3 regions of the Providencia manganoxydans genome follow, and region 3 is predicted to be linked to each of the others. Evidence: riboswitches for the same ligand, from Rfam matches in the RefSeq annotation. Region 3 holds a riboswitch; each other region holds the start of a gene.
The links. Region 3 has a riboswitch for thiamine pyrophosphate ahead of thiD (bifunctional hydroxymethylpyrimidine kinase/phosphomethylpyrimidine kinase). Riboswitches for the same ligand answer to the same signal wherever they lie in the genome.

Region 1 (10,279 bases), 1.6 Mb from region 3:
CCAAACTCTTGTACGTCAAAGGCTTTTGCACCACGTAAGCCTTGTTCTTCATCAGGAACAAAGCCAATTTTGATGGTACCGTGTTTAATGTCTGGGTTTTGTTTGAAATATTGCAGCATGTCCATGATAGAGGCGATGGCCGCTTTATCATCAGCACCGAGTAGACTCGTTCCATCGGTCACAATAATATCGTCACCTAAGTAATCAGCTAACTCGGGAAACTCACTTTTACGTAGATAAATATTGAGTTCTTGGTTTAAGCATAGATCTTCCCCTGTGTAAGGTAAGATTTGCGCTTTTGTATCGTTAGTTTGTTCTGCACTGGTGTCTAAATGGCCAAAGAAAGCGACTGTTGGTACATCGTAGTCAAGATTAGAAGGGAGGGTTGCAGTCACAATGGCGGTGTCGCGTAATTTAATGTCTTCGACCCCCAGAGCTTCTAATTCTTGCTCTAATTTCTTTGCTAAAACGCGCTGGCCTTCTGAAGATGGCATGATACCTGCCGCGCCGTTTTCCCTATTGGTGGTGGTATTAATTTGGGTATAAGAAATAAACCGATCAACAATATTCATTATTTTCATTCTCCAACATCATAATGATGAATGTATTATTTTATGATTGCGGCGATAAAAAGAGGCTTCCATTTTTATCGCAATCTTTCTTTTATCATGAATAATGATGAGACAAATAATAGGCTAATTAATTTTTTTCAAAATGCTACCGAGTATTGAAAAATGATAATTAATAGAGGACATTTTTCATGCGATGAATTAAGATATCCGGCCTTCTGTTTACCTGATTTTTCAATTAATATATTGCTATTGAAACAAATCCTCTTATGATTTGACTTAATTCTGGCACTAAGTTAGTGAATCATTCTAATTATTTTTATATTTATTAATATAATAATGATTTGTTGTAATATATTGATTTATTGTGGTAATGCTGGGTGTTTATAATGAATTTAATAACGAATGCCTATTTTTTGTTGACGTGTTTTTGAATTGTTCGCGATGTGTATTTTGCTTTTTCTATTATTTTATAAAATCTAAATAAATAAGTTAAAAATAATCAGTGTAAATTTGACTTAAATGATAAAGAAAGGTTAATAATAAGCTATATATTGTTGTATTTCAAATTACCGTTTTTTTTATTACCGTAGTGTGGCTATGTTAATTCATACAAATGGTATTACTCTCTCTCGTGCTAGCTGCATATTCTAAATTATTTGGCGTATAAACGGTTTAATAGTGACTCGAAGAGTCAGCTTCGTCCTTGAAGCTGGCTAATGTAGTGCTCATATTTGGTTTTCAGCATTTTTCATTTACTTATCGCCAAATGACCACTCAACATGTCGATAAGGTAAAGATAGGCTAACGACCTAAGTAACCATCCCAATCTTTCCAAACGGGTTGTAGCCCCGCGCGGATCAGTGATTGAGCGACTTGAGCGGCACTACGGTTATCGTGTGGAGAAAACTGTTCTAGCTCTGCGTGGTCATCTGCATAGCCTCCCGGCTGGGTTTTTGATCCTGCACTGACGTTATTGATAGCCAAGGGAACAACGTGATCACGAAAGTAGGGTGATTCACGTGTTGAGAGCGATAGTTCTACATCCGGAGCTAGCAAACGAAATGCACAGATCAGTTGTACTAATTCAGTTTCGCTCATGAGTGAGGCGGGCTCTATACCACCAGCGCAGGGACGTAATCGAGGAAACGAAATCGAGTAACGGGTTTGCCAATAACGTTTTTGTAGATAAATAAGGTGTTCTGCCACCATATAGCAGTCAGTACGCCAATTGTTTGATAATCCAATTAAAGCACCGAGGCCAATTTTATCGATACCGGCTTGGCCTAGGCGATCTGCGGTTTCTAATCGCCAGTGAAAGTCCTGTTTTTTACCTTTAAGATGATGCAATTGATAGGCGGGTTCATGGTAAGTTTCTTGGTAAACCATGACGCCATCTAACCCTAATGTTTTCAGTTCTGCGTATTCCTCTGTGCTAAGTGGTTGTACTTCCATCATTAATGAACTGAAATAGCGGCGTATCGTAGGTAAGTGCTCGCGAAAATAATCCATGCCTACTTTTGTTTGATGCTCTCCAGTGACCAATAACAAGCTATCAAAACCAATTTTGCGGATGGTTTCGCATTCATTGATGATTTCCGTTTTATCGAGAGTCTTACGTTTGATACGGTTACTCATTGAAAAACCGCAGTAAGTACAATCATTAGCACATAGGTTGGATAGGTATAATGGCACATAGAAACCCACTGTATTGCCAAAGCGTTGGCGAGTTAATCGCTGAGCTTTTTGAGCCATAGGTTCAATAAATGGGCGCGCTGCTGGTGATAACAGTGCCATAAAATCGTCTAATATAAGTGTGTCGCGAGCAAGTGCATTTTGAACATCTTGAGTGGTCTTCGCATTGATGCGTAATGTCAGATCATCCCAATCAAGCTGCTGCCAGCGTTGACGGAAACTGTTGTTCATTGTAATGCCCCCAAAAACTCAGTTAATGGGCTAGAGGCTTCGGCATGCTGTTTTGTGGCTGCTAGCCCTGCAAGTCGCGCAAACTCAGCGGCTTCTAGGGCTAATTTGAATGCTTGAGCCATGAGAACAGGATTTTTAGCCACCGCGATGGCAGTATTAACCAGTACAGCATCTGCCCCCATTTCAATCGCTTCGAGAGCATGGCTTGGTGCACCAATACCGGCATCAACGACGACAGGAACCGTTGCTTGTTCAATAATGATTTGCAACATTTCTTTGGTTGCCAGCCCTTTGTTAGTACCAATCGGCGCTCCAAGAGGCATGACCGCCGCACAACCGACTTCCTCTAGGCGACGGCAAAGAACAGGGTCGGCACTGCAATAAGGCAGAACGACGAATCCTTCTTTGACCAGCTGTTCCGCTGCAATCAGTGTTTCGACTGGATCTGGTAGCAAATATTTCACATCAGGATGGATCTCCAGTTTTACCCAATGAGTTCCCAGCGCTTCACGTGCTAATCTCGCAGCAAAAATGGCTTCTTGGGCATTTTTAGCGCCAGATGTATTTGGTAGTAACTTTACGCCGATTTCTTGCAATGGCTGCAAAATGCCATCATTGCTGCCACGTAAATCGATACGTTTCATGGCCATCGTGACCAATTGACTACCTGATGCTGAAATAGCATCTTGCATCAGAGTCGAGTTGGCAAATTTACCTGTACCTGTAAAAAGGCGTGATTGAAAAGTGACATCTGCAATTGTTAACATGTTTAGCCCCCTGCAATAGCTTGGAACAGTAAAATATTGTCTTGGTCATTCACGGTATGCGAATCCCATTGATGACGCGGAATGATGACTTGATTGATGGCTAATGCTGTACCCGCAGTAGTTTGCTGTAGAGCCGCTAACAACTGAGTCACTGTTAAGGGAGCGCTAAACTCCATCGGTTGGTCATTAATTATAAGGCGCATGTTTCTTCTCGACAGACTGGACATTCAACTGAAGGTGTCAGCTGCAATGTATTCCATTGTTGGTTTTTACCATCAAATAATCGCAACTTACCGCTGAGTGATGAAGGTAACCCAATCAGTAATTTGATTGCTTCTAGTGCCTGTAATGTACCAATCACACCAACGACAGGACCAAGTACACCCGCAGTACGGCAATTCCGCTGTGGCTCTTCTTGATCTGGATATAAACAGGCATAACAACCGTGATTGAATGGTGGCTCAAGTACCATTAATTGACCGCCAAAACCCACCGCGCTACCACTGACTAATGTCGTATTGGTAAGGACACACGCTGCATTGACCGCATGCCGAGTGGCCATGTTATCGCAGCAATCAAGCACTAAATCGACTTGCTCAACTAAAGGCAGTAACGTTTTCGCATCTAATTTCTGCTGTAGCACATGTGTTTTGACTAAAGGGTTTAAGTTTTTAAGCCGCTCAGAAGCGAGTTTTGCTTTTGATTGTGGAATGTCATCGGTGCTATACAGGATCTGCCGTTGCAGATTAGAAATATGCAACTCATCGTGATCTGCGAGCCATAATTCACCGACACCTGCCGCCGTTAAATAAAGTGAAGCAGGGGCACCTAAACCGCCGAGGCCAACAATTAATACTTTGCTTGCTTTGAGCTTAGCTTGCCCTTCAGGACCAACATCTTCGAGTAATAATTGACGGCTATAACGCATAAATTCTTGATCATTTAACATGATATGCTCCTTGAATTAACCGATCGGCTTGAGGCACAAACGATCGGTTTGATTCAGGTAATCAATGATTTTCGACGAGTTGCAACAAGCTTTTGGTTGCCGCTAACCAGTCATCAGCTTTTGTGATCGCACTAACCAACGCAACACTACCTACCCCAGTTGCGAGTACCGCTGGTACTTTATCGATAGAGATCCCACCGATAGCCACAGTGGGATAATCAGGCGTTGCCTCAACCATCGATTTTAGGGTTTCCAGTCCTTGAGGGGATGATGGCATCACCTTCGTTTCAGTAGGAAAAATATGCCCCATTGCGATATAAGAAGGGCGCACTGATTTAGCGATGGCAAGTTCGTGTTCATCATGAGTTGAAACACCTAAACGCAATCCCGCTTGGTGTATCGCCACAAGATCGGTTGTTTCAAGATCTTCTTGTCCGAGATGAACACCATAAGCACCAAGTTCAACAGCCAATTGCCAATAATCATTGATAAAGAGGCGTGCGTTGTGTTGTTTTCCTAGTGCAATGGCTTGTTGGATAGCATCACGTACTTCATCATTTTGTTTATCTTTAATACGCAATTGAATTGTAGTAACACCTGCATTTAGCAGGCGTTCAATCCATTCCACAGAGTCCACAACAGGGTACAAACCGAGATACCGTTCTGTTGGTGGAAAAGGGGTATTAGGCAATTTTTTCATCGGTCACAACCTCTGCACTGTGGTACAACTCGCTACCATGAGAGCGAAATGCTTCAGACATTTGCTCCATACCCGCTTCTTTTTTCGCGGCATAATCACGAACTTCTTGTGAGATTTTCATCGAGCAGAATTTAGGTCCACACATGGAACAAAAATGCGCCACCTTACCAGAAGCTTGCGGGAGGGTTTCATCATGATAAGCACGTGCCGTGTCAGGATCTAAGGCAAGATTGAATTGGTCTTCCCAACGGAACTCAAAACGTGCTTTAGACATGGCATTATCACGAATTTGTGCGCCGGGATGCCCCTTGGCGAGATCAGCGGCATGAGCGGCGATTTTGTAAGTGATCAGCCCTTGTTTAACATCTTCTTTATTCGGTAAGCCTAAATGCTCTTTGGGTGTGACATAACACAGCATTGCACAGCCAAACCAACCGATCATTGCAGCACCAATCCCTGAAGTGAAATGGTCATAACCAGGTGCAATATCAGTCGTCAGTGGGCCTAGTGTGTAGAACGGGGCTTCATGACAATGTTCAAGCTCTTCGGTCATATTACGACGGATCATCTGCATTGGCACATGTCCCGGGCCTTCAATCATCACTTGAACATCATATTCCCAAGCAATTTTCGTCAATTCACCTAATGTATGTAATTCTGCAAATTGCGCTTCATCATTGGCATCTTGAATGGAGCCGGGGCGCAATCCATCGCCCAATGACAAAGAAACATCATAGGCGGCGCAGATTTCACAAATTTCGCGGAAGTTTTCATATAAAAAGTTTTCTTGATGATGAGATAGGCACCATTTCGCCATAATCGACCCACCACGCGAGACGATACCGGTGAGACGTTTCGCAGTCATTGGCACATAACGAAGTAGGACACCTGCATGAATGGTGAAGTAATCGACACCTTGCTCGGCTTGCTCAAGTAGCGTATCGCGGAACATCTCCCAAGTGAGGTTTTCAGCAACGCCATTGACTTTTTCTAACGCTTGATAGATAGGAACGGTACCGATTGGTACAGGGCTGTTGCGTAAAATCCATTCACGAGTCTCATGGATATAACGGCCAGTGGACAGATCCATTACAGTGTCGGCACCCCAGCGAGTCGACCAAATCAGTTTTTCGACTTCTTCTTCAATAGAAGAGGTTACTGAGGAGTTTCCAATATTGGCGTTAACTTTGACTAAAAAGTTACGGCCGATAATCATCGGTTCTGATTCAGGATGATTAATATTGGCTGGAATGATAGCGCGACCCGCAGCAACTTCTTGGCGAACAAATTCAGGCGTAATATTTTCAGGTAGATTGGCTCCAAAGCTTTGGCCTGGGTGCTGCTGAAGTAATACTTCACCACGGATACGCTCGCGACCCATGTTTTCACGAATAGCAATAAACTCCATTTCTGGCGTGATAATGCCTTTGCGTGCATAGTGAAGTTGAGTCACACAGTGACCAGCGAGTGCTTTTAAAGGCTGTGGGCGATGATTAAAACGTAAATGGTCGAGTCCTGCGTCGGCTAAACGTTGCTGTGTGAAGTCAGAGCTTAGGCTGTCGACTTGGGTGGTATCATTTCTTTCGCGTATCCAACCTTCACGAATTTTTGTTAACCCTTTATGAACATTTAGGTCTGAAGCGGGATCGCCGTAAGGGCCTGAAGTATCATAAACAGGAACTGGCTCATTGTCTTCCAGTATAGGGTTATCTTTATCACCGCCAATCAGGGTTGGAGAGAGCTGTATCTCACGCATAGGAACCTGAATATCATCTCTTGAGCCAGTAAGGTAGATACGTTGTGAATTTGGAAATGAAACACCAGAAATGGTGTTGATGAAGTCTTCAGCAGCATCGCGTTGTTGTTTACGGGTGCGAGCAGGTGCTGCTTTCGGCGAAAGATCAGTTGTAGGGATAACATTATTTTGGGACATAGCAATTTCCTGACATTGTCACGAGCAAACATATTGCTCTGGTTTATCGTAAGAAAGTTGCTTGTCTGGAGTCGGATGGAGTAATGGTAAGACGTTGTGCGTTAATTTTGCGGTACTATTAGTTTCGCCATATTGCTAGTTTTTTCATCAACCTAAAGGTGAGCGGCGAAACAACCAAAATTAGACGCTAAATGATTACTCTTGTTCCCTTCGCGGGTATTAACCCGATCAGGTTCCGCGGATCCCGAATTAACGGTCTCAGCCCGTGGTTTACACCACTGAGCACTCCGACAAGAGATCCCAGTATAGTGTTCTCCCCATTATTCTCAAGCGTTTTCCTCGTCATCATTCATACGATAAATGCGTTGGCCGCGCTCAGCTACCCAAGTCACATACTTGTGTATGCACTCCTTGGGATATCTTTACTTGTCTTTCCTCGTCATCATTCATACGATAAATGCGTTGGCCGCGCTCAGCTACCCAAGTCACATACTTGTGTATGCACTCCTTGGGATATCTTTACTTGTCTTTCCTCGTCATCATTCATACGATAAATGCGTTGGCCGCGCTCAGCTACCCAAGTCACATACTTGTGTATGCTCCTTGGGATATCTTTACTTGCCGCCTTTTTCTCGAATGAATGATTTAGAGGAAATGACATATGTGTGATTTAGAGGAAATGACATATGTGTGATTTAGGGGAAATGACATATGTGTGATTTAGGGGAAATCACATATCTATGGGCTAGAGACAAATCATATTTAAATAATGGTGTATTCAAACTAAAAATAAGGCTATAAGTGCCAACGATACTGCCGCCAATTATTTTCTTCTGCGGCTTGTTGTAGCTTTTGATCGCCATTAACAATAAACACTTCATCGGCAAATTGACACATTGGCAGATCATTGGCGGAGTCGGTGTAAAAATAACAATAAGCATCAGTGATTGGCTGGTGGCTGATCCATTGCAATAACCGTTTAACTTTGCCTTGCTTGAAGGTGGGAATACCTTCTATTTCAGTCGTATAACAACCATTTTGTTGTTTAATATCAATCCCCATGGCCACGTCAGCACCAAAGCGTTGAGCGACTTTCTTCACAATAAATGAAACAGTTGCAGAGATCACTATGATCGGGATCGCTTGTTGCCGATAATGTTCTAAAGTGCGGATCCCCTCTGGGTACATTCGAGGGATGATCACTTCATCGATAAAATCATCTAGCCATGAATCAATTTTTTGAGTGGTGATACCTGACAGCGCTTGTAAGCTAAACCGCAGGTATGTCGTCATATCAAGTGTGCCCGCGTTATATTGAGCCATCATCTGTTTATCAGCCTCAACAAAACGTGGGTCGGTGATCACCTGTTTGTCCCATAAGTATTGTGTCCACAATACGCTGCTATCTCCTTCGATTAAGGTGTCATCTAAATCAAAAATAGCCAATTTATTATGCATTGTATTCCTTTCCATTTCGGCTAACTGAGCGCACGAATTTCATTTTTATTGAACATTAACTCGAGTCGTGTACCGGGTTCAAATAAACGCTCCGATGAACGGTTAAGTAAATCGACAGTCATGTTGCCCACTTGGGTATTCACTGAATAACGAATAATATTGCCTAATAGTTGGTGGTCAACAATGATGGCATCAACAGGGTGTGAAATATGATCGCCATAGTGACGGCCCGCTTCTTTAACATAAATGGATTCAGGGCGAATAGCGAGTGTGCCTTGCAAATTCAGGCCGAGTAATGCGTTAGCCTTTTCCGCTTCAACAAGATTATAGTTGCCCATAAAGCGGGCGACAAATTCACTTGCAGGCTGAGTATAAATATTTTCGGCGGTATCGCTTTGGATAATCGCCCCTTTATTCATTAAAAAGATGCGATCAGACATGATCATGGCTTCATCCTGATCATGAGTAACAAAAATGGTGGTCAGTTTGAGTTCGCGTTGAATGTGACGGATCTGTTGGCGTAAGTGTTTACGAATACGTGCATCAAGTGCAGAAAGGGGTTCATCAAGTAACAAAATCTGAGGTTTCATCACTAAAGCACGCGCTAAGGCTACGCGCTGACGCTGACCGCCAGAAAGTTGATGAGGAAATTGTTGCTCTTTGCCTTGTAATTCCACCATATCGATCACTTCGGCAACGGCTTTTTTACGCTCGCTATTCTCCACTTTGCGCATTTTCAAACCAAAGGCAATGTTGTCTTCAACCGTCATATTTGGGAACAAGGCATAACTTTGAAAAACCATCCCAACCCCACGTTGCTGAGCGGCTTGCTGGGTAATGTTTTTACGGTTGATATACAGTTCACCGTTATCAGGTTGTTCAAGGCCGGCAATGCAACGTAATAATGTTGATTTTCCACAGCCACTTGGTCCTAATAGAGTGATGAACTCACCTTTTTCAATCGTAAATTGGATATTTGAGAACACTTGGTTTTGGCCGAAGGATTTAGTTAAATTTTCAGCAATCACATAACTCATTATTCATCTCCAGAACGACTCATACGAGTCGCTAGCCAAGTCAGTAGTAGAGTAAATAGGAAATAGGACATCACTAACGCAGAGGTAAAGTGGCCGCTGGTTTGACGCATGTTAAACAGGTAAATTTGTAATGTTTCATAACGGGTGCCGACTAAAATATTGGCAAATACGAACTCACCCATTAAAAATGAAAATGAAATTAGCAAAGAGACTAATAATCCTTTGCGGATATTCGGCAATATGATCAATAAAAAGGCTTTAAAAGTACTTGATCCTAGTAAATGTGCTGCATCCATCAAATCATGTAAATTAATGCCTTGGAAGCTATTCGCCAGTGCGCGGTACATAAAAGGTAATGTGATAGTGAAGTATGTGCCAATTAGGATCCACGGGGTACCCACTAACATAAAAGGCTCATCGGCAAAAATTTGTAATAGCCCGACGGAGGAAACGACAGGGGGAATAGCAAATGGTAGGATGATCAATAAATCCATCAATCCTTTTAGTTTTGGGAATCGATAGAACACCGCGAAGGTCATCGGCAAAATGACTAAGGTGCTAATCAGTAATGTGCCAAAACAAATAATCAATGAACGGCCAAAGGCGAGTAAAAATCGCGGATCTTGCCATAGCTGTAGATACCATTTTAGCGATAAAGCATCAGGCAGTATGGTTGCTCCCCATTGTGTTGCAATGGAATAAATAAAGGTTGCAACAATGGGTAGCGCAAGCACACTGACGACACTAATCAGAATTAATTTATGCAGCCACAGTCCTGAGTTGTGGCTTGTTTTTGTTGTCATGCTATGACTTGGCATGGTAGCTCCGTTTTAACAGCCAATGATGAATGGCAGTAATAAACCCTAGGATCATGATCAGCAGTACCGATAATGCAGCTGCCATATTGGGTTCTAAATAGAGATCACCTGAAACAAGGCTG
Region 2 (10,279 bases), 1.5 Mb from region 3:
TGGGCGAGTGGTTTCTTCAATGCTTTTAATTCAATGATCCGCAGCCGATTTAGCCCACTGATGGCGAGTGAGTGGCACAGTGGGTTATAGCGTTCTGCCAGATCTCTCATTGGGTTTTCGAGTACTTTTAATGCATAAGGAATCGCGAGTAATGCGTTGGTCATGATCACTAATGCATAAGGGGATTCTGGAATACCGATTGTTTCATTAAACAGAATAAAAAAGCCAGTCGCAAGCACGATACCGGGCATAGCTAAAATGAGCAATCCACTCAATTCCATCGCTTGCCCTAGTTTAATCGCTCTACGTAAGCGTAATTCACGGCTACTCCATAACAGCATCATCGTGAGGAATACACATAATGTACCTGCGCAAATAGCAATAAATAGCGAAGTGGAAGCGGCTTGCCACAATGCAGATTGACTGAGTACCTCAAATAAGCGTCCATTTAGGCCATCTAAAATAATAGCCAGTAAAGGTGGAATTAAGAGTAATACAGCTGCGCTGATAATGATGGCATCACGGATACGGCGAAAATAGTTATCAGCCGGATCGTACCAATGATTATGTTGGCTGTGACCAATTGAAAATAAGCTATTGATTTTTTGGCTGAAGAACATTAAACCGACACAGAAAAAGAGTTGGATCAAGGCTAAAATGGCGGCTCTACCGAGATCAAAATCATAGTTGAGAGCCTGATAAATGGCTAATTCTATCGTCGTAGCCGCTGGGCCACCGCCTAAAGCCAACACGGTTGCAAAGCTTGCAAAACACAACATAAAAATCAGTGATGCGGTTGGTAGCATTTGCCGACGTAAATAAGGCCACTCTAAAATGCGAAATTGCTGCCACTCATTAAATCCTAACTGAGCTGCAATTTGTCGTTGTTCAATAGAAATATTTTCTAGCGATTGTAAAAGCATACGTGTTGCTAATGGCATATTAAAAAATATGTGTGCAAGCAATATGCCTTTGAGACCATAGGGAGTGAACTGATATTCCAATCCAAGCAAATGATACAGCTGAGCCAGCCAACCCGTTTTACCATAAACAGATAAAATGCCAAATACCGCCACTAAAACGGGTAATACCAAGGTCATGGCGCAAAGACGTAATAATAATGTTCGTCCAACAAAACGCCGCCGAAATAGCGCCCGAGCCAGTAGAATAGCGGGTAAAACTGAGAATACAGCAGATAAAAAAGCCTGCCAAAAAGTAAAGCCAATGACATGCCATAAGTAGCTATCACTGATTACATCGCTAATGGATATTTCAGGTGAAAAAACATACAACGCACCAAAAGCAAGCAATGCAACTGTGATTAGCAAACCGGAGGCTAATGCCCCCGGGATCAGTGATTTATTCATTATCGACTGACAGCGGATTGCCATAGACGAACCCATGCCTGACGGTGTTCAGCAACTTCTTTCGCACTAAATTGTAACGATTTTTGAGGGATAGGTAGTGAGTTATACACCTCTGGAAGTGGTATATCGATCACAGGATACATCCAGTTAGTCGTTGGTAAGGTACTTTGGAAATCAGGGGTTAACATAAATTGTAAAAACTGTTTGGCGAGCTCAGGTTGATTGCTGTTTTTTAATCGTGCTGCAACTTCCACCTGCATATAATGTCCTTCCTCAAACAAAGCGGCTGCATAGTTATCTTTGTTATCGTTTAACATTTGATAGCCCGGAGAGGAGGTGTAGCTAAGAACAAAATCCCCTTCGCCTTTTAAAAATAAGCCATACGCTTCACTCCAACCTTTAGTCACAGTTAACGTTTTATTAGCCATTTTTTTCCAAGCATCCGCAGATTGGTCACCATAAAGTTTTTCAATCCACAATAGGAGGCCAAGCCCTGGAGTACTGGTTCTTGGGTCTTGATAAATGATTTTCCACGGTTGGTCGCTATTTAATAGCTCATTCATGCTTTTTGGGGGCGTTGTGATCTTACTTGTGTCGTAGATAAAAGCAAAATAGCCATAGTCATAAGGGATAAAAGTTGCATTATTCCATTCGATTGGCAGCTTCATGGCTTGCGTATTGATATCGGCAGGAGCGAATAGCCCCGTACTTTCAGCAGAATCAATGAGGTTATTATCGAGCCCTAGTACGACATCGGCCTTACTTTTTTTCCCTTCCATACGCAGACGGTTAAGTAAGGCAACACCATCACCCAGTGAAACCAATTTTAGTTCACAGTCACATTGCGCTTCGAAATTCTGTTTAATTTGTGGGCCTGGACCCCATTCAGCAGCAAAAGAATCATAAGTGTAAACAGTCAGTGTTGGCTTTTCTGCCCAAGCAAGATGAGTAAAGCTAACGGCCGTTAAGGTAATTAATGCGCTAAAGAATGATTTTTTAAACATTTTTATTCCTGCGTTAGAGTAAAAGCTACACAGGATTTGAGAGGGCACCATGGCGATAAACATGGATGATAGCTCAAATCCCTACGCCGGTATTGCCCGGATCAGGTTCTACGGGTGAGTTCTCAGCCTATACTCGTCATACTCTGAGCATAATAATTTCGGCACCCCGTTGAGACAGTCGCTATTGTAGTGTCTTTACGCATATCTGCAAACTCTATTGATATAGGTTTACCAGTTAGGGTATGTGTGAAACAATTAGCCATCTTTCAAATTTGGTTATTGAGGTAGTCTGGTGATCGATGATGATGGCTACCGCCCGAATGTAGGAATTGTAATTTGTAATCGGCAAGGGCAGGTTTTATGGGCTCGCCGCTATGGTCAACATTCATGGCAGTTTCCACAAGGGGGAATTAACCCCGGTGAATCGCCAGAACAGGCTATGTACCGAGAGTTGTACGAGGAAGTAGGCCTACAACGTAAAGATGTTAGGTTGTTAGCTTCAACGCGCAATTGGCTGCGTTACAAATTACCCAAGCGTTTGGTGCGTTGGGACACAAAACCTGTTTGTATCGGGCAGAAACAGCGTTGGTTTTTACTACAGCTGCAATGCAATGAAGCCGATATAAACGTTCAGCGCAGTAAATCGCCAGAGTTTGACGGCTGGCGATGGGTGAGTTATTGGTATCCCGTAAGGCAAGTGGTGTCTTTCAAACGAGAAGTATATCGCCGAGTAATGAAAGAGTTTGCACCTGTTGTGATGCCTCTACAGGAACAAAAAACGGCACAAAGACCTGCGTTTAATCACCGTAGGCGCGGGGCAAGGTAAGATCATGTTGACGCGTCTACGTGAGATTGTTGAAAAAGTCGCGATGGCGACAAGTTTAACTGAAGCGTTGGAAGTTTTAGTAAACGAAACATGTAATGCGATGCAAACTGATGTTTGTTCAATTTACTTAGCTGATCATTCACGTCAGTGTTACTACTTAATGGCAACCCGCGGGTTGAAAAAACCTAGCGGGATTGCTATTCGTCTTGGATTTGATGAAGGGGTTGTTGGTGCTGTTGGCCGTCAATCTGAAATGCTCAACCTCGCCGATATCCGCGAGCATCCTGAATTTAAATATCTCCCTCAACTCAAAGAAGACCGGTTAAAAGCCTTTCTCGGTGTGCCGATTGTTTACCGTCGTCAACTATTGGGTGTATTGGTGGTTCAACAACATGAACGTCGTTTCTTCAATGAAACCGAAGAATCGTTTATGGTGACATTGTCAATGCAACTGGCGGTTATATTGTCTCAAGCTCAAGCGAAGGGGATTTTTGGGCAGTATCGACAAAGTCGTCTGAAAGCACTTCCTGTTTCTCAAGGCATAGTGATGGCTTATGGCTGGCAGGATAGTTCACAGCCCTCCTTTGAAAGTATTTGTGAAGCGACGGCACTCGACCAAAACATAGAAAAACAGCGCCTTATCGCAGCGATTGAAAATGCTGCTTCAGAATGCCGACGTCTTAGTAAGCGTTTTATTGCTAACTCGCAGAAAGAAAGCGCAGCAATTTTCGACCTCTATAATCATTTGCTGCATGACCCACAATTAAAAAAACGATTATTTGATGCTATTGAACAAGGAGCTGTGGCTGAATGGGCCGTTAAAACGGTCATAGAGGATTATGTAGAACAATTTTCTCGTTTACATGATTTGTATTTGAGAGAGAGAGGTGCCGATCTCCGTGCTTTGGGACAACGTTTATTATTTCATTTAGATGATAGTTTGACATCGGTTGATCAGTGGCCTGAGCATTTTATTTTAGTTGCCGATGAGCTAAGTGCTAGCGTCTTGGCAGACATGCCTCTTGAGCAGCTTGTTGGCGTGATAGTACGTGATGGTGCAACACACTCACATTCAGCGATTTTAATTAGAGCGATGGGGATCCCCGCCATTATGGGGGCAGATATTGACCCTTCCTTGCTCCATAATCGTTTTTTGATCCTCGATGGTTATCGTGGTGAAGTATTCATTGAACCTGAAAACATAATCGCCCAAGAGTATAAGCAAATCATTGCTGAGGAAAATGTTCTCAGTCAGCTAGCTGAAGGAGCGTTAGAGCAAGACGTTACTTTGAAAAATGGTGAACCTGTTCACATTCATCTTAACGCAGGATTAAGTCCTCGCTATGAGCAACAAATTAATGTGGCTGTAGATGGTGTGGGACTATATCGCACAGAACTGCCTTTTATGTTACATAATGGCTTTCCATCGGAAGATGAACAAAAACAGTTATATCAAGAGATACTACAGCTATTTATTGATAAACCTGTCGTGCTGAGAACATTAGACATTGGTGCGGATAAGCAATTGCCTTATATGCCTATTAGTGAAGAAAATCCCTGCCTAGGTTGGCGCGGGATCCGTGTAATGTTAGACCAGCCTGAAATTTTCTTGATCCAACTTAGAGCCATGCTACATGCGAATATTGAGACGCAAAATCTACGCATCTTATTGCCGATGATCACCAGTATTAATGAGGTGGATGAAGCGCTCAGATTAATCAAGCGTGCAAATGAAGAGGTGAGTTTGGCTACAGGCAAAACGCTGATAATGCCGAAAATCGGGGTAATGTTTGAAGTTCCTTCTTTGCTGTTCCTCCTTCCTGAATTAAAAAAACGTATAGATTTTATTTCAATTGGTACCAATGATTTAACTCAGTACTTGTTAGCAGTTGATCGAAATAATACCCATGTTGCCGCTATTTACGATAATTTACACCCATCAATGCTGAGATTTTTGGCTAAAGTTAATGAAGAGTGTGATCGCCTCGGTTTACCTGTAAGCGTATGTGGTGAAATGGCAGGACAACCTCTAGGGGTAATGGCGCTAATAGCCCTTGGCTACCGGTCTTTAAGCATGAGTGGAAGAAGTGTTCCTCGAGTGAAATACCTGATCCGTGGCCTACATGCGGGTAAAGTTGAACAATTGGTTCCCGAAATCTTAGCGGCGGAAACGAGCAATAATATCCGGCAAATAATTAGCTTATTTTTGGAAAAAAATGGGCTTGGTGGCTTTGTTCGGGGTGGGATCTAATCAGTCTTACTTTCTCTTCGCATGAGCTATGTTATTATGCGCAATCTGACAGTTAATAAACTATCCTATTTGTTAACTGCGGTTAAGGTTTGTGTGATAAGCAAAGAAAATCCATTGCCTGATTTTCGGCTGATGATATGAAACGGGGAAACCACGCTTTTATCCCACTTCGTCAGTAACCTAAATGATTTTTGATTAACAAATAAAGTGGGGAACGATGAGTAACAGCTACTTAGCATTTCCGGAAATTGATCCCGTAATGTTCTCAATTGGGCCAGTATCACTGCACTGGTATGGCTTCATGTATCTTGTAGGGTTTGTTTTTGCTTTATGGCTAGCGGGCCGCCGCGCAAGCAAACCGAATAGTGGTTGGACAAAAAATGAAGTTGAGAATTTACTCTATATTGGCTTTGTAGGTGTTTTTGTAGGAGGACGATTGGGTTATGTTTTCTTCTATAACCTTCCAGTCTTTCTTGATGATCCACTTTATTTATTTAAGGTTTGGGATGGAGGAATGTCCTTCCATGGCGGCTTGATTGGCGTGATCTGTGCGATGGTATGGTTTGCTCATCGTACTCGCCGCCGCTTCTTACAAGTCTCTGATTTTGTTGCTCCGCTAATTCCTTTTGGCCTAGGTATGGGGCGCATTGGTAACTTTATTAATGGTGAGCTATGGGGGCGTGTAACATTAGATACACCTTGGGCATTTTTATTCCCTCATTCACGCAGTGAAGACATTCAACTTGCAGCACAAGATCCGTCGTTATTGCCTACGCTAGAGCAATATGGCGTACTTCCGCGTCATCCATCACAGCTCTATGAGATGTTTTTAGAAGGAATTGTACTGTTCCTGATCCTCAATTTATTTGTGCGTAAACCGCGCCCAATGGGCAGTGTTTCCGGCCTGTTCCTGATTGGTTATGGCGCATTCCGAATTATTGTTGAGTTCTTTAGACAACCTGATGCTCAACTAGGTTTATTTGGTGGTATTAGTATGGGGCAAATACTATCTATCCCTATGATTATTATTGGTATTTTAATGATTGTGTGGGCCTATAAGTATGGTAAAAATATCCCCGCTCATAAACCGGATAATAAAGCACAGCCAAGTAAGTAAATGAACATAATAAGGTGGCAGTGGTGAATATTTGATACCGCTGCCGCTTATAGCGCAAGAGAATGACTATGAAGCAGTATTTAGAATTATGCCAACGTATCATCAATAAAGGCCAATGGATTGAAAATAAGCGTACAGGCGTGCGCTGCTTAACCGTCATTAATGCAGATCTTGAATATGATGTGGCAAATAACCAATTTCCATTAATCACTACCCGAAAAAGTTTTTACAAAGCCGCAATAGCAGAGCTACTGGGTTACCTACGCGGTTATGATAATGCAGCTCAATTCCGTGAAATCGGCTGTAATACATGGAATGCAAATGCGAATGACAATCAAGCTTGGCTGAATAACCCACACCGTAAAGGTGAAGATGATATGGGGCGCGTTTATGGTGTCCAAGGGCGCTCATGGCAGCGGCCTGATGGTACGCATCTCGATCAGCTTAAAAAAGTGGTTAATAACTTAAAAAATGGTATTGATGACCGCGCTGAAATCATTACGTTTTATAATCCAGGTGAATTTGAAATGGGATGCTTACGGCCTTGTATGCATACTCATACTTTTTCACTGCTCGGTGATACTCTGCACTTAACCTCCTATCAACGTAGTTGCGATGTACCACTTGGATTGAATTTTAACCAAGTACAATGTTTCGTGTTACTCGCTTTGATGGCGCGGATTACGGGTCATCAACCAGGTAAGGCGTATCATAAAATTGTGAATGCACATATTTATGAGAACCAATTACCACTGATGCGCGATGTTCAGTTAAAACGCGAGCCTTTTGCTTTACCATCATTAACGATAAACCCTCAAATTAAAACGTTAGAAGATCTGGAAACATGGGTAACCACTGATGATTTTTCTCTTGAAGGTTATCAATGTCATGAAGCGATTAAATACCCATTTACGGTATAACGTTTAGTCTTCTCTTAGAAGGCCAAGGTCATACTGTACCTTGGCTTTTTTATCGTTTTTTTAACCACTACGTTATCTTTTTCCCCGCATATTTTAGCTTTTTGCGAGCCTACTCCGAAAACACGACTGATTATGTGTAAATCTTGCATCTGTTTGCAAAACGTTACGCAACACTCTTCTTATTTTCTATTTTTCTTCGATTTTGCTGACATTATCAGACGCATATTTTACGAACAGGCGGTGGTTATAGATGGGCAGACAAACTCAAGAACAGGAAAAAGGATTTACGCTGATCGAAATATTGGTTGTGATATTTATATGCTCATTGGTTTTATTACCTGCTTTATATGGTTGGCAGCAACAGCAACAACGCACCCGTTTAATTGACGCTGCAAGGCAAGTTGCCGTATTCATTTACAGTCATTTAATGGAAAGCATTTACTTAAATCAGCATCGTATCTTATTAATTAATAATGCACAGGGTAATTGGTCAATCACTATCAAAGACGCTGTGACTAATCAACAGATTGCAATGTTGTCATCGGCGCAATTTAACAATATCGAAATGAAATCAGCAACTCGTACATCCGTTAATCTTTATGGAAAACAAGGAACTAGTCATGCTTTTCGTATTGAACTGATCAACGATTTTGGGCAGATGACTGTATTTATGTCCGCAGCAGGCCGGATAAGAGGTTGCAGTAATAAAAAAATCATTGGCGTTCCCCGCTGCTAGGGGCTACAGATGAATTTAAGCCATCAAAAAGGGTTCTCGTTAATAGAAACGCTAGTCGCTATGTCGATCAGTAGTTTGGTATGTATTGCTGCAATCTCTGTTTTTCCAACACTAATTAAGCAAGTACATCAATCATATATTCAATATCAAATTGATAGAGATGCTCGTCAGGTGCTAATTAATATGGAGAAGGATCTCAGGCGTATAGGTTATTGTAGCCGTGTTTCTTGCCAAGGTGAGGCGATTAAAATTGATGCTAAATTTTTAAGTCGATACCCTAACTCATGCATTATTTTCGCTTATGACCAGAACTTGTCAGGAACATGGCGGTCGGTTCAAGGTAGAAATAAAGAATCTGATTTTTTTGGCTATCGCCTGAATGACAAAAAATTAGAGTCAAATCGAAATATTACGGATTGTGATGGTAACCGTTGGCAATCTTTATTTGATCCTCTAATGATTAAAGTCTCTTCATTAAAATTTGTATGGCATGAAGTTCAGTCGTTGCTGGAAATATATTTAGTCATTGAAACACCGTATTTGCCAAACAAAGCCTTTCATTATCGTAGCGCTGTTTTGCTAAGGAATTTACGATGAAGCATCGTATTTTTCAGCAGCAGGGAAACATTGCGTTAGTGATGGTCGTGGTATTGATGACAACAGCGCTACTGTTATTAAAAGCATTACATTTTTATCAAGAAAACGCTCGCAACGAATTTTTAAAGGAAAAAAAATATGTTGAAGCATTTAATCAAGCAGAGTCAGCGCTGTCATGGGGGCTTCAGCAATCTTGGGCTTTGCAGACGTTTAGCCGCCAAAAATGGCAATGTCAGAGAGCATCAGAGCACTCATGGGAAAGCTGCCTTAAACATTATAAAGGTTCTCAATTTATTCTCTCTGGTAAAGGAAACTATAGGGGGCAATATGATGTTACGCTCTATCGCTGGGTTTCTCCTATTTCAGGCACACAGAAAGTGCGAAGCCAAATAAAAGGTTGGCTTGATTACTGTCCAGTTGATAAAAAGGGATTTTGCCAATGAATGATGAGCTGGAAGATCAGCGTGGTTTTGCAATCATAGAGTCAATGCTTGCTGTAGTGATTTTTGCTATGCTGCTAGTCGCTCTGTTAAACTATACTCAACATATTACCTTGAATTTCAATTGGATATTTAGTAGCTCAGTTGCAGTAAGGGAGCTACAAAGTCGTTTAGAGCAGGAAGCGGCGAAGATGGCGTTAATACCAAATGACCCATCATTTATTTATCCTAATTGGCAGATAAACTTACAGTCACTTATGGTGTCTGATAGTTGCACAAGTACAACCGTCAGTTTATTAAGTACTCAGCAAGATTTTTCGCTAAACCGTTGGTTTTGCAGAACAGGAGATAGTCATGTTTCAGGTTTATCATTCTAATCAATTAGAGCTATTAAAGGAGTTAATTGCTCATTTAATGGAAAATGAACCACTTTCTCATCCGTTCGAGCAAGAAATCGTTTTAGTACAAAGTCCGGGTATGTCCCAATGGTTACAAATAGAGTTAGCAAAGCGCTTTGGGATAGCTGCGAATATTTATTATCCTCTACCAGCAACTTTTATTTGGGATATGTTTCGTCGTGTACTTCCCGATATACCGAAAGAGAGCGCTTATACCAAGCAAGCTATGGCTTGGAAACTGATGAAAATATTACCTGAAGTCATTGATGAAGAAGAATTTGAGCCGTTACGGCATTACTTACAGAATGATTCAGATAAGCGAAAGTTACACCAGCTAGCGGGACGAGTCGCAGATTTATTTGACCAATATTTAGTTTATCGACCTCAGTGGATAGAAAAATGGCAGCAGAATGAATTAGTCGAGGGGTTAAGCTCAAATCAATTATGGCAAAGACGATTATGGCTGAAGTTGGTTGATTATACTCAAACTCTTGAGCAGTCACCATGGCACCGAGCGAATCTTTATCAGCAGTTTATTGCCAAGCTACAAGGTGAGCAGGATTTAAAAAATGTATTACCAAAGCGTATTTTTATTTGCGGGATTTCATCTTTACCGCCTGTTT
Region 3 (10,279 bases):
GTGATAGCTTGTGTTTTTTTATATCTATTAGCGATGGATAGGTTGTGTGATCAAGGTGGTGAAAACTTTATATTTGGAATATGTCAAATAACTGACTTATTACCGTTTTGATTTTACCCTCTAATACGCCATACTGTGCTACTTCTGTTTTTTATCACAAACTATCAACTTTTAATCAGATAGGTTTGCTGATCCAGCAGGGAACATCTTTAAGTGGTGTTGTTAATAACAAAATTCAAATAAACTTGTATGCTTAACTCAATAAATAGAGATAACAAGCAAGTAATAGGATGATAAGGGTAAAGTTATGGCGCAAGAGCAGCAGACGCTAAAGCGTGGGTTAAAGAATAGGCATATCCAGTTGATTGCTTTAGGAGGAGCAGTTGGTACAGGGCTGTTTCTCGGTATCGCAACAACTATAAAGATGGCAGGCCCTTCGGTATTGTTAGGGTATGCATTATGTGGGTTTATTGCCTTTTTAATTATGCGTCAGCTGGGTGAAATGATTGTTCAAGAGCCTGTTGCCGGTTCATTTAGTCATTTTGCATTTAAGTACTGGGGTGGTTTCGCTGGTTTTCTATCAGGTTGGAACTATTGGTTTATGTTCATTCTTGTTGGAATGACCGAACTCACCGCCGCAGGTGAATATATGCGCCGCTGGTGGCCTGAATTGCCTATTTGGGTTTCCGCTGCGGTATTTTTTATTGCGGTTAATGCAGTTAACTTAGTCAACGTTCGCTCTTATGGTGAAACAGAATTTTGGTTTGCTCTCATCAAAGTGATCGCGGTTATTGCCATGATTATATTTGGCTGTTATTTGCTGTTTAGTGGCAAAGGTGGACCACAAGCGAGTATCACCAATTTATGGGAGCATGGTGGCTTTTTTGCCAATGATTTTATTGGGCTCTTAATGGCATTGGCGATTATTATGTTCTCTTTTGGTGGATTAGAATTGGTTGGGATCACCGCAGCAGAAGCAGAAGAGCCTGAAAAAAGCATCCCAAAAGCGATCAACCAAGTTGTTTATCGTATCCTTATTTTCTACATTGGCTCATTGACCGTACTGTTGGCACTTTATCCATGGGTTAACTTAGATGGCAAAACGAGTCCATTTGTCCTGATTTTCCATGAATTAGGTGACATGTTAGTGGCGAATGCGTTAAACGTCATTATTTTGATTGCCGCGCTTTCTGTCTATAACAGTGCTGCATACTGTACTAGCCGTATGTTATTCGGTTTAGCTCAACAACAAAATGCCCCGAAATTTCTTGCCAAAATCAACAAAGGTGGCGTACCGGTCATGGCATTAATTGTGTCAGGGATCGCAACATCTGGCGGTATTTTGATTAACTTTATCATGGAAGGTAAAGCATTTGAGTTACTGATGACATTGGTTGTGACCACGTTGGTGCTTAACTGGATCATGATCTGTATCTCTAACTTAAAATTTAGAGCAGAGATGAACAGACAAGGGATTGAAACTAAATTTAAAAGTATCTGGTATCCATTCGGCAACTACTTATGTTTAGCGTTTTTAGCGTTGATATTAATTATTATCTTAATGATGGATGGTTTAAGAATATCTGTGCTAATTATGCCAGTATGGATTGCTGTTCTGTGGGTTGGCTATCAGTTTTCAGGTGCGAAAAAACAAGAAAATGCGGATAAGAAAACGCAATTAACACAGTAACAATCAATAAAACGGCCGATGCGATAATCGTCATCGGCCATTTTTATTTAGCAAATAAAGTTAAGCAGTTACCACTGCCAACGCAGCCATGCAAATAACACGTTACCGTTATTATAAGTTCCTGGTATATAGGTTGCCTGCAACGATAGCTTGTCATACTCGACAGAAACCAGCGGTAGCGGTACTGGGATCGGAATATAATAATAATCATCCCTTGCGGTAACACTTAATGTGAAACCTGCACCCATTCTAAAACCATCTAATTCACCGGGTACCCACATCTTTTGGAAACCATAGCCGACAATTGGCTCCACTTTATTATGTGAGTCCATAAATGCCATGGCGTATAGTGCATGCCAATCATTATCTTCATCGTAGCGATACTTACCAAGCCCAAAGCCCCATGGATTTTCATTATAGCTATCAGTTTTTTCTTTATCGTAAGTAAAGCGGTTATGCCAGGTTAATACTGGGAGATACAGCTCATATTGATCTGAATCCCATGTGGTACTGACATTTCGGGTAAATTTATCCCATAGCCCCTCAGATGGCTGTTCTGTTGAGGTTGATGAAGCGGCGCAGACAGAAGAAGCAATCAAAAAGGAGGCTCCTACAGCTAGCTGCAATTTTTTGTTAACTCTCATTGTAAATCCGATTCAGGTTAATGCACGTCTTATGTTATAGGTTGAAATATTAATAGTGAGAATGAATATTATTTCTCACAAAACGTTATGCTTACTAATTATTTTAGATTACCTAGATGTGATATAACAGCACTAATTTAGTTTATCTAATAGTGGTGTTCGTCTTAATTGTATTGGTATTTGTATACAAGATATTGCATTTTTTGGCTGTGCTATGGCGATTAAGAGATAACGGCAGTAGTTTGTTATGAGAAAAAGTGCGATACTAATCAAGTAGTTTTGGCTCGGGGCGTCGATAAAGACTGAGAAGCACCCGTATTACCTGATCTGGATAATGCCAGCGTAGGGAAGTCGGAAGCGTCAATAATAACCCTTCCAATATGACCACTCCTTACTCTGTGCTTTAGGAGTGACATTTCATGAGAATCAATGCGTTAACCATTGCAGGAACCGACCCATCTGGTGGTGCGGGGATCCAAGCCGATTTGAAAACATTTTCTGCGCTCGGTGCCTATGGTACCAGTGTTATGACAGCATTGGTTGCGCAAAATACTCGCGGTGTGCAATCGGTACATAAACTCCCCGGTAGTTTTGTGGCTGCGCAACTTGAATCAGTGCTAAGTGACATCCGCATTGATAGTGCAAAAATAGGTATGCTATTTAATCAAGAAGTGATTTCTGTCGTCGTCGATGCCCTTAAGCAATATAGTATTCCCCATGTAGTATTAGATACCGTTATGGTTGCTAAAAGTGGTGATCCACTATTACTTCCAGATGCGGTAGATGCAATGAGACATGAGTTACTACCACTAGTATCGTTGATCACACCTAATTTACCTGAAGCAGCGGCCTTACTTGATGAGCCTGTAGCTAAGACAGAGAATGAAATGTTAAACCAAGGTCAGCGGCTACTTAAAATGGGGTGTAAGGCCGTATTAATGAAAGGCGGGCATCTAAGTGACGCACAGAGCCCTGATTGGCTAATTACTCCTAATGGAGAATGGCGTTTTACCTCCCCAAGAGTTAATACGCGGCACACTCATGGGACAGGATGTACCTTATCAGCAGCGCTTGCTGCATTAAGGCCTCGTTTTACTGACTGGTCAGCGACTATACCTGAAGCAAAAGCTTATTTACAGGCAGCATTAGAACAGGCGGATAGTTTAGAAGTCGGCTCAGGTATTGGCCCTGTGCACCATTTTCATGCATGGTGGTAAGTCATTAAAAGGCCCTTTGTGTTTGAGGGCCTTTTAAGTATTAATTAAGCGATAGTAACTTCTTTGCTGAGGTAAACATCTTGTACGGCATTAATCAGTGCCACACCTTCTTGCATCGACTTTTTAAATGCTTTACGACCTAAGATCAGACCCATACCACCTGCACGTTTATTGATAACAGCGGTACGTACCGATTCACTTAAATCATTTTGTCCTGCGGCTCCACCTGAGTTAATCAACCCAGCACGCCCCATATAGCAATTTGCTAATTGATAGCGAACGAGATCGATAGGGTTATCTGTGGTCAGTTTAGTGTAGACGCGTTCATCAGTATGACCAAACCCAATGGCTTTATAACCCCCGTTATTTTCAGCCATTTTCTGTTTTACAATATCAGCACCAATGGTTGCTGCGATATGGTTGGCTTGACCAGTTAAGTCCGCACTTGAATGATAGTCCACACCGTCTTTTTTAAATGCAGGATTACGTAAATAGGCCCATAACACGGTTACCATACCGAGTTCATGTGCGCGTTCAAATGCCGCAGAAATTTCTTCAATTTGGCGGCGTGATTCAATTGAACCGAAATAGATTGTCGCTCCAACGGCAACGGCACCCATTTCAAAGGCTTGTTCGACGCTGGCATACAATGTTTGATCATATTGAGCAGGGTAGCTTAGCGTTTCATTATGATTTAGCTTAACTAAAAATGGAATTTTATGTGCATAACGGCGTGAAACGGAAGCCAGTACACCATAAGTCGAAGCAACACAGTTACAGCCTGCTTCAATCGCTAATTCAACAATGTTTTTTGGATCGAAATAGAGAGGGTTTGCCGCAAATGATGCCGCCGCAGAATGCTCTACGCCTTGGTCTACAGGAAGGATAGAAAGATAGCCTGTACCTGCTAAGCGCCCATGATTAAACAGAGTTTGCATTGAGCGAAGAACACTATTGGGACGATTATTGTCGATCATAACACGGTCAACAAAGTCAGAACCCGGCAAGTAAATATTTTCACGAGGAATGGTTTGGCAACGGTGGTCTAAAAGAGTGGATGCTTCGGAACCTAACAGCTTGGCAATATCAGTCATGACTTCCTCCATTTAACAAAGTCTAAGGGATGTTAATCATTAAATTTAAGATAACAAGCCACATTGAGGCGGTAATCGGCAGTGGATCGCTTCAGGTAGTAATTCAAAGGTGAATGTTTCACCCGAAAGGGGCTCGCCATCTAAATTAAACACCATTTTATGCGGTGAAGAAATTTTTACCCAACAACTTGTTTTTTCAATTAAATGCTGATTTTTCTCACTGGAGAACAAATTGGTGAGTAGGGCAGGGATCACATCACGAGCAGGTACAACCAATAAATTCAATTGACCATCGTTGATCAGAGCATCAGGGGTTAATAATTGCCCGCCACCTGCTTGTTTTCCATTACCGACTGCGACGACTAAGGTTTCGCCTTCCCAGCTAAAGTGTTCTGTTTCAATTTTACAGGTATCTGTTTTGAGTGTATCAGGTCGTAGTAAGCCGTTAATGACATAGGCTGCGCCGCCGAGAGCAGATTTTAATGCTTCAGGGGTTTCTGTCGTGATACGTGTCCCAAAGCCGCCTGTTGCCATATTCATAAAAAACGATTGATGGTTAACCCTAGCAATATCTATCGCAAATGATTTACCTTTTACTGCTAATGACAAGGCGGCGTGTATATCCATTGGGATATTGGCACTGTTTGCAAAATCATTAGCAGTGCCTAATGGAAGGACACCGATGGCGGGGCGCTGTGTTTCAGGTAGCTGCATTAATGCACTGGCTACCGCATTTATTGTGCCATCGCCACCACCGGCGATGATAGTCTCTATTCCTTGGTTGACAGCTTCATTAAGGTACATTGGCAGCTCACTGACTTCCCAAGGAATGCGTACCAAAATGTTATGGCCTTCTTCACGTAGTTGGTAAACCGCTTTTTTGAGTTCTGGATTGGCTGATTGTTTACTATTAAGAATAATGAGGGCGCTATGTTGTTTATGAGTAGGCATGATATTCCTTGAAAGAAGAAAATACGGTTGTACTCGTTATACTTCAAATTACAGCGTTTTTCCTCTAGCTGTACTTCGAGTTCATTTAGAATATAAAAGTATAGTCTCAATCAAGAATTAATAAATAGTCACATTGAGCGATTATGTTGATGATATATTTTGTGGAGTGCAAAAAAGAAATGGCTAGCTCAAGGGAGATTGAGCCAGCCAAGGAGGTGGTTCCTAGTCTTACTTTATGACTTTCTAGTTCTTCATTTTCGAGAGTGACTATACGATATTGAATAGCTAATTGTTGTGATCTATTGCATAAAAATGGATATTAAATACATTTTAACGGCTCAATGCGATTTTTGAGAATGATTATCAATTGTTATAGTGGTTTTTGTTGCGGATAATTTCATTGTGAAAGATAAAAAATGCTAGAAATTCAATTAATTAAATTAATGATTTCTAGCATTAACGGTGACTAGCGCACTAATCGCTAATTAAGCATGAGTTGTCGTTTCTGATTGGTGTGGAGAGCGGGTAGTTGTACCCGGTAAATTACGAATCAACAAACCAAAATTCACATCAACATCATCAGGCACAGGTAAATAAACGATATGGCCATTACCCGGCGCAACGTCAATAGCTTCGCCTTTACGGTTTTGTAATGCATCAAGGGTAAAGACAATATTTCCCGCAGGAGTCATCAATTCTAAGCTATCACCTAGGCTAAATTTATTTTTAACATCCACTTCTGCAAGGCCATTAATACGCTTACCGGTAAATTCACCGACGAACTGCTGGGTTTCAGAGACAGAATAGCCATATTCATAGGTTTGGTAAGCATCGTGAGTATGACGACGTAAAAAACCTTCAGTGTAACCACGATGTGCTAAGCCCTCTAAGGTTGACAGTAATGTCGGATCAAACGGCTTACCTGCGACGGCGTCATCAATTGCACGGCGGTATACTTGTGCAGTGCGTGCGCAGTAATAAAAGGATTTAGTACGACCTTCAATTTTTAATGAATGAACTCCCATTTGAGTCAGATTTTCTACATGTTCAATCGCACGTAAATCTTTAGAGTTCATAATATAAGTACCATGTTCGTCTTCGAAGGCGGTCATATATTCGCCCGGACGCTTGGCTTCTTCAATCATAAAGACTTTATCAGTCGGTGCGCCTTCACCTAGGGTTGGTGCAACATTTTTGACAGGGATCGGTTCATGTACATGAACGATATTGCCCACATCATCTTGTTTACCTTCTTCGACTTTGTATTCCCAACGACAAGCATTGGTACAAGTGCCTTGGTTAGGGTCACGTTTATTGATGTAACCAGACAGTAAGCAGCGGCCTGAGTAAGCCATGCAAAGCGCACCGTGGACAAACACTTCGAGTTCGATATCTGGAACTTGTTTACGGATTTCAGCGATCTCTTCGAGAGAAAGCTCACGAGATAAAATAACCCGAGTAAGTCCCATCTGTTTCCAGAATTTTACCGATGCCCAGTTAACTGCGTTTGCTTGTACCGATAAGTGAATATCCATTTTAGGAAATGCTTCGCGTACCATCATGATCAGCCCCGGATCGGACATAATCAGTGCGTCAGGTCCCATTTCAATAACAGGGGTTAAATCACGAATAAAGGTTTTCAGCTTTGCATTGTGTGGCGCAATATTAACGACAACATAGAATTTTTTGCCAAGATCATGGGCTTCTTGGATCCCTTTGGCTAGGTTTTCATGGTTGAATTCGTTATTACGTACACGGAGGCTATAACGCGGTTGCCCTGCATAAACGGCATCTGCGCCATATGCGAATGCATAACGCATGTTCTTTAAAGAACCGGCTGGTGATAATAATTCTGGAGTAAACATATTTGTTCTCAGTCTGATGTCAAGTCAGTACTTCCTTCTTATGAGGAAGCCTTTTTAAGGGAGGCGATTTTAGCGCTGTTTGCAAGAAAATTAAAGTATTCCCTACAAAATGTACTGACATTGAGTCATCAGTTTAGACTTCATCCCATCGATAACCTAAACCATAAATAGAACGAATAAAGGTTTTTTCATTATCAAGTGATTCCAGTTTTCGGCGTAGGTTTTTGACATGACTATCAATGGTTCTATCCGTGACAATTCGGTGATCATCGTACAAAATATCGAGCAGTTGATCGCGTGAGAACACGGTTCCCGAATTATCTGATAAAAACTTAACCAGTCGAAACTCAGCGGGTGTTAACTCAAGTAGTTGATCACCATAACGGACTTGGAATGCGCTTTCATCAATAATTAACTGGGTTTTCTGTTTATCGGGTGTCGTTGTATGTTGGCAGCGACGTAAAATGGTTTTTACCCGAGCCACCACTTCTCTAGGACTAAAAGGTTTACAGATATAATCATCAGCGCCGATTTCTAAACCAAGTAAGCGGTCGATCTCTTCGGTTTTGGCGGTGACCATAATAATCGGGATTTCACAAAATTTACGTAACTCGCGACAGATGGTTAACCCATCCATGCCAGGTAACATGAGGTCGAGTAGAATGATATCTGGCTGGTGCTGTTTAACATAATCAATTACTTCATTACCCCGTTGTAATAGTGAAGGTTGGTATCCAGCAGCTTGAAGGTAGTCATAAAGTAGTTGACCGAGTTTCGGTTCGTCTTCAACAACCAGTACATTCGCACTTGAAGGCTCTAACACTGTCACTGTTCATTTTCCTTTTGTTTCAACGGTAAATGGATAGCAATACGTACTCCACCTAATGGGGAAGCGCTGGCTTGTATGCTACCTTTGTGTGCTTCAATAATATTATAGCAAATTGCTAAACCGAGGCCAGAACCGCCACTAGCGCGACTGCGCGATCCCTCTGCGCGATAAAATCGCTCAAAAAGATGGCTACATTGTTCGCTAGTTAGGCCGGGAGCACTGTCTTCCCAATATAGTGAAAATTGATTATGTTCAATAACGGCTCGAATGATGATTTTTCCGTTCGCGTCGGTATAGCGTAGGCTATTTTCCATTAAATTATAAAGTAATTGCAAAATGCGATCAGGGTCGATATTGATAATTTGTTGATTTGGCAAATGTGTTTCCACTGTGATCTGCTTCTCTTCCAAACGCCAACGTACTTGACCGATGACCATATCAATCAAGGGAATAATATCCGCTGATTGAAGGCGATAGACGAGTGATCCTCTATCGGATAAAGATAATTGATGTAAGTCGTTAACTAACTTAATTAACGTATGGGTTTCCGCGAGTAAAGAGCTGATAGTCTCAGGCGTTGCTTGGCGTACGCCATCTTGTACGGCCTCAAGTTCACCTTGCAATACCGAGAGTGGGGTACGTAATTCATGCGAAATATCTGCCATGTAATCACGACGCATATGTTCATTTTTTTCGAGTGTTGATGCGAGATGGTTAAAATCTTTGGCGAGTTGACCGAGCTCATCGCGACCGACCTCAGTAACGCGGGTGGAGAAATCGCCATTCGCTAATTGGTTGGTCCCATCCAACAATCTTTTTATGGGTTTTAAAAAACCACGAGCTAATAAAATTGTGGCGATTAACGCGACAATTAATGATAAACCAGCAATTAACCAACTGGTCATCATCTGTTGTTCATCGAAACGGCGGTCTATCTCATTGCTGATCCCATCGCCATAACTGGCAATCACCCATCCCACTGTTTTGCCATCTGAAGTGACAACGGGCTGGCGGAGAATGTCATTAGGTAACGGAACATTACGACCTAATATCAGCCGGTTTTCGTTGTCATATACCCAAAAATAGGAGCGCCAACCTTTAGGTTTGGATGGCGGCAGTGAGCGCTGGTGGTGTTCAATACTGCGTAATATATTAAAAAACACTCGCTCATTACGGATCAAGAAACGCCAGCTACCTGTCTCATCATATTGTTCAGCAAGGGCATCAGCGATCAATTCGGCACGTTGTTGATCATTCTCTTTAATATAGTCAATAAACCCATGTTGAAAGCTTAAGCGAACACCTTGGTGCATAATGACCACTAGCAGTAGACAAGTGGCAAAAATAGCCAGAAATAATCGGGTGCTGACGCTGCTAAATCTAAATTTCATCATTTACGCCTTGGCGTGCTTAGGATCACGCTGTTGTTTCGAAAAACGCTGTCTGAGTTGATCAAAACACAAATAAACTACAGGTGTAGTAAATAACGTTAATAATTGGCTCATCACTAACCCACCAACAATAGTGATACCAAGAGGTTGACGTAACTCAGCACCATCTCCACTGCCTAAAGCAAGAGGAAGAGCACCAAAAATCGCAGCCAATGTTGTCATTAAAATCGGCCTAAAACGTAACATACTGGCGCGGAAGATAGCTTCTCGTGCGGTTAAACCTTGGTTACGCTGTGCATGGATAGCGAAATCTACCATGATGATGGCGTTTTTCTTGACGATACCAATTAACAGCATGATCCCAATAAGCGCAATCAAACTGAACGGTGTATTAAACAATTCTAAGGCGAGTAATGCACCGACGCCAGCAGAAGGTAAAGTGGATAAAATGGTCAGTGGATGAATATAGCTTTCATAAAGGATACCCAGTACCAAATACACGGTGATGATTGCAGCAAAAATTAGGAATAGCTGTGATTTTAATGTGTCTTGGAACACTTGGGCGGTACCTGCAAATGAACCGCGAATATTGGAGGGG

Region 1: another riboswitch for thiamine pyrophosphate. It lies ahead of thiC (phosphomethylpyrimidine synthase ThiC); the one in region 3 lies ahead of thiD (bifunctional hydroxymethylpyrimidine kinase/phosphomethylpyrimidine kinase).
Region 2: another riboswitch for thiamine pyrophosphate. It lies ahead of thiB (thiamine ABC transporter substrate binding subunit); the one in region 3 lies ahead of thiD (bifunctional hydroxymethylpyrimidine kinase/phosphomethylpyrimidine kinase).

Annotation. Positions count from the first base shown of each region.
Region 1 is NZ_CP067099.1:487,275-497,553, forward strand. Features, by position in the region: gene pepT (peptidase T) at 1-572, opposite strand, end outside; gene thiH (2-iminoacetate synthase ThiH) at 1,374-2,495, opposite strand; gene JI723_RS02125 (thiazole synthase) at 2,492-3,262, opposite strand; gene thiS (sulfur carrier protein ThiS) at 3,265-3,465, opposite strand; gene JI723_RS02135 (HesA/MoeB/ThiF family protein) at 3,453-4,211, opposite strand; gene thiE (thiamine phosphate synthase) at 4,273-4,911, opposite strand; gene thiC (phosphomethylpyrimidine synthase ThiC) at 4,895-6,844, opposite strand; TPP riboswitch at 7,033-7,144, opposite strand; gene JI723_RS02150 (HAD family hydrolase) at 7,640-8,302, opposite strand; gene JI723_RS02155 (ABC transporter ATP-binding protein) at 8,323-9,339, opposite strand; gene JI723_RS02160 (ABC transporter permease) at 9,339-10,157, opposite strand; gene JI723_RS02165 (ABC transporter permease) at 10,144-10,279, opposite strand, start outside.
Region 2 is NZ_CP067099.1:3,510,653-3,520,931, reverse strand. Features, by position in the region: gene thiP (thiamine/thiamine pyrophosphate ABC transporter permease ThiP) at 1-1,391, opposite strand, end outside; gene thiB (thiamine ABC transporter substrate binding subunit) at 1,367-2,371, opposite strand; TPP riboswitch at 2,432-2,550, opposite strand; gene rppH (RNA pyrophosphohydrolase) at 2,664-3,197, shown strand; gene ptsP (phosphoenolpyruvate--protein phosphotransferase) at 3,202-5,448, shown strand; gene lgt (prolipoprotein diacylglyceryl transferase) at 5,666-6,565, shown strand; gene JI723_RS15970 (thymidylate synthase) at 6,634-7,485, shown strand; gene JI723_RS15965 (prepilin-type N-terminal cleavage/methylation domain-containing protein) at 7,736-8,221, shown strand; gene JI723_RS15960 (prepilin peptidase-dependent protein) at 8,231-8,818, shown strand; gene JI723_RS15955 (DUF2509 family protein) at 8,815-9,261, shown strand; gene JI723_RS15950 (prepilin-type N-terminal cleavage/methylation domain-containing protein) at 9,258-9,635, shown strand; gene recC (exodeoxyribonuclease V subunit gamma) at 9,613-10,279, shown strand, end outside.
Region 3 is NZ_CP067099.1:2,052,048-2,062,326, forward strand. Features, by position in the region: gene mgrB (PhoP/PhoQ regulatory lipoprotein MgrB) at 1-111, shown strand, start outside; gene JI723_RS09120 (amino acid permease) at 308-1,690, shown strand; gene pagP (lipid IV(A) palmitoyltransferase PagP) at 1,759-2,334, opposite strand; TPP riboswitch at 2,610-2,700, shown strand; gene thiD (bifunctional hydroxymethylpyrimidine kinase/phosphomethylpyrimidine kinase) at 2,754-3,551, shown strand; gene fbaB (class I fructose-bisphosphate aldolase) at 3,596-4,645, opposite strand; gene yegS (lipid kinase YegS) at 4,691-5,596, opposite strand; gene trhP (prephenate-dependent tRNA uridine(34) hydroxylase TrhP) at 6,082-7,461, opposite strand; gene baeR (envelope stress response regulator BaeR) at 7,595-8,290, opposite strand; gene baeS (envelope stress sensor histidine kinase BaeS) at 8,287-9,681, opposite strand; gene mdtC (multidrug efflux RND transporter permease subunit MdtC) at 9,685-10,279, opposite strand, start outside.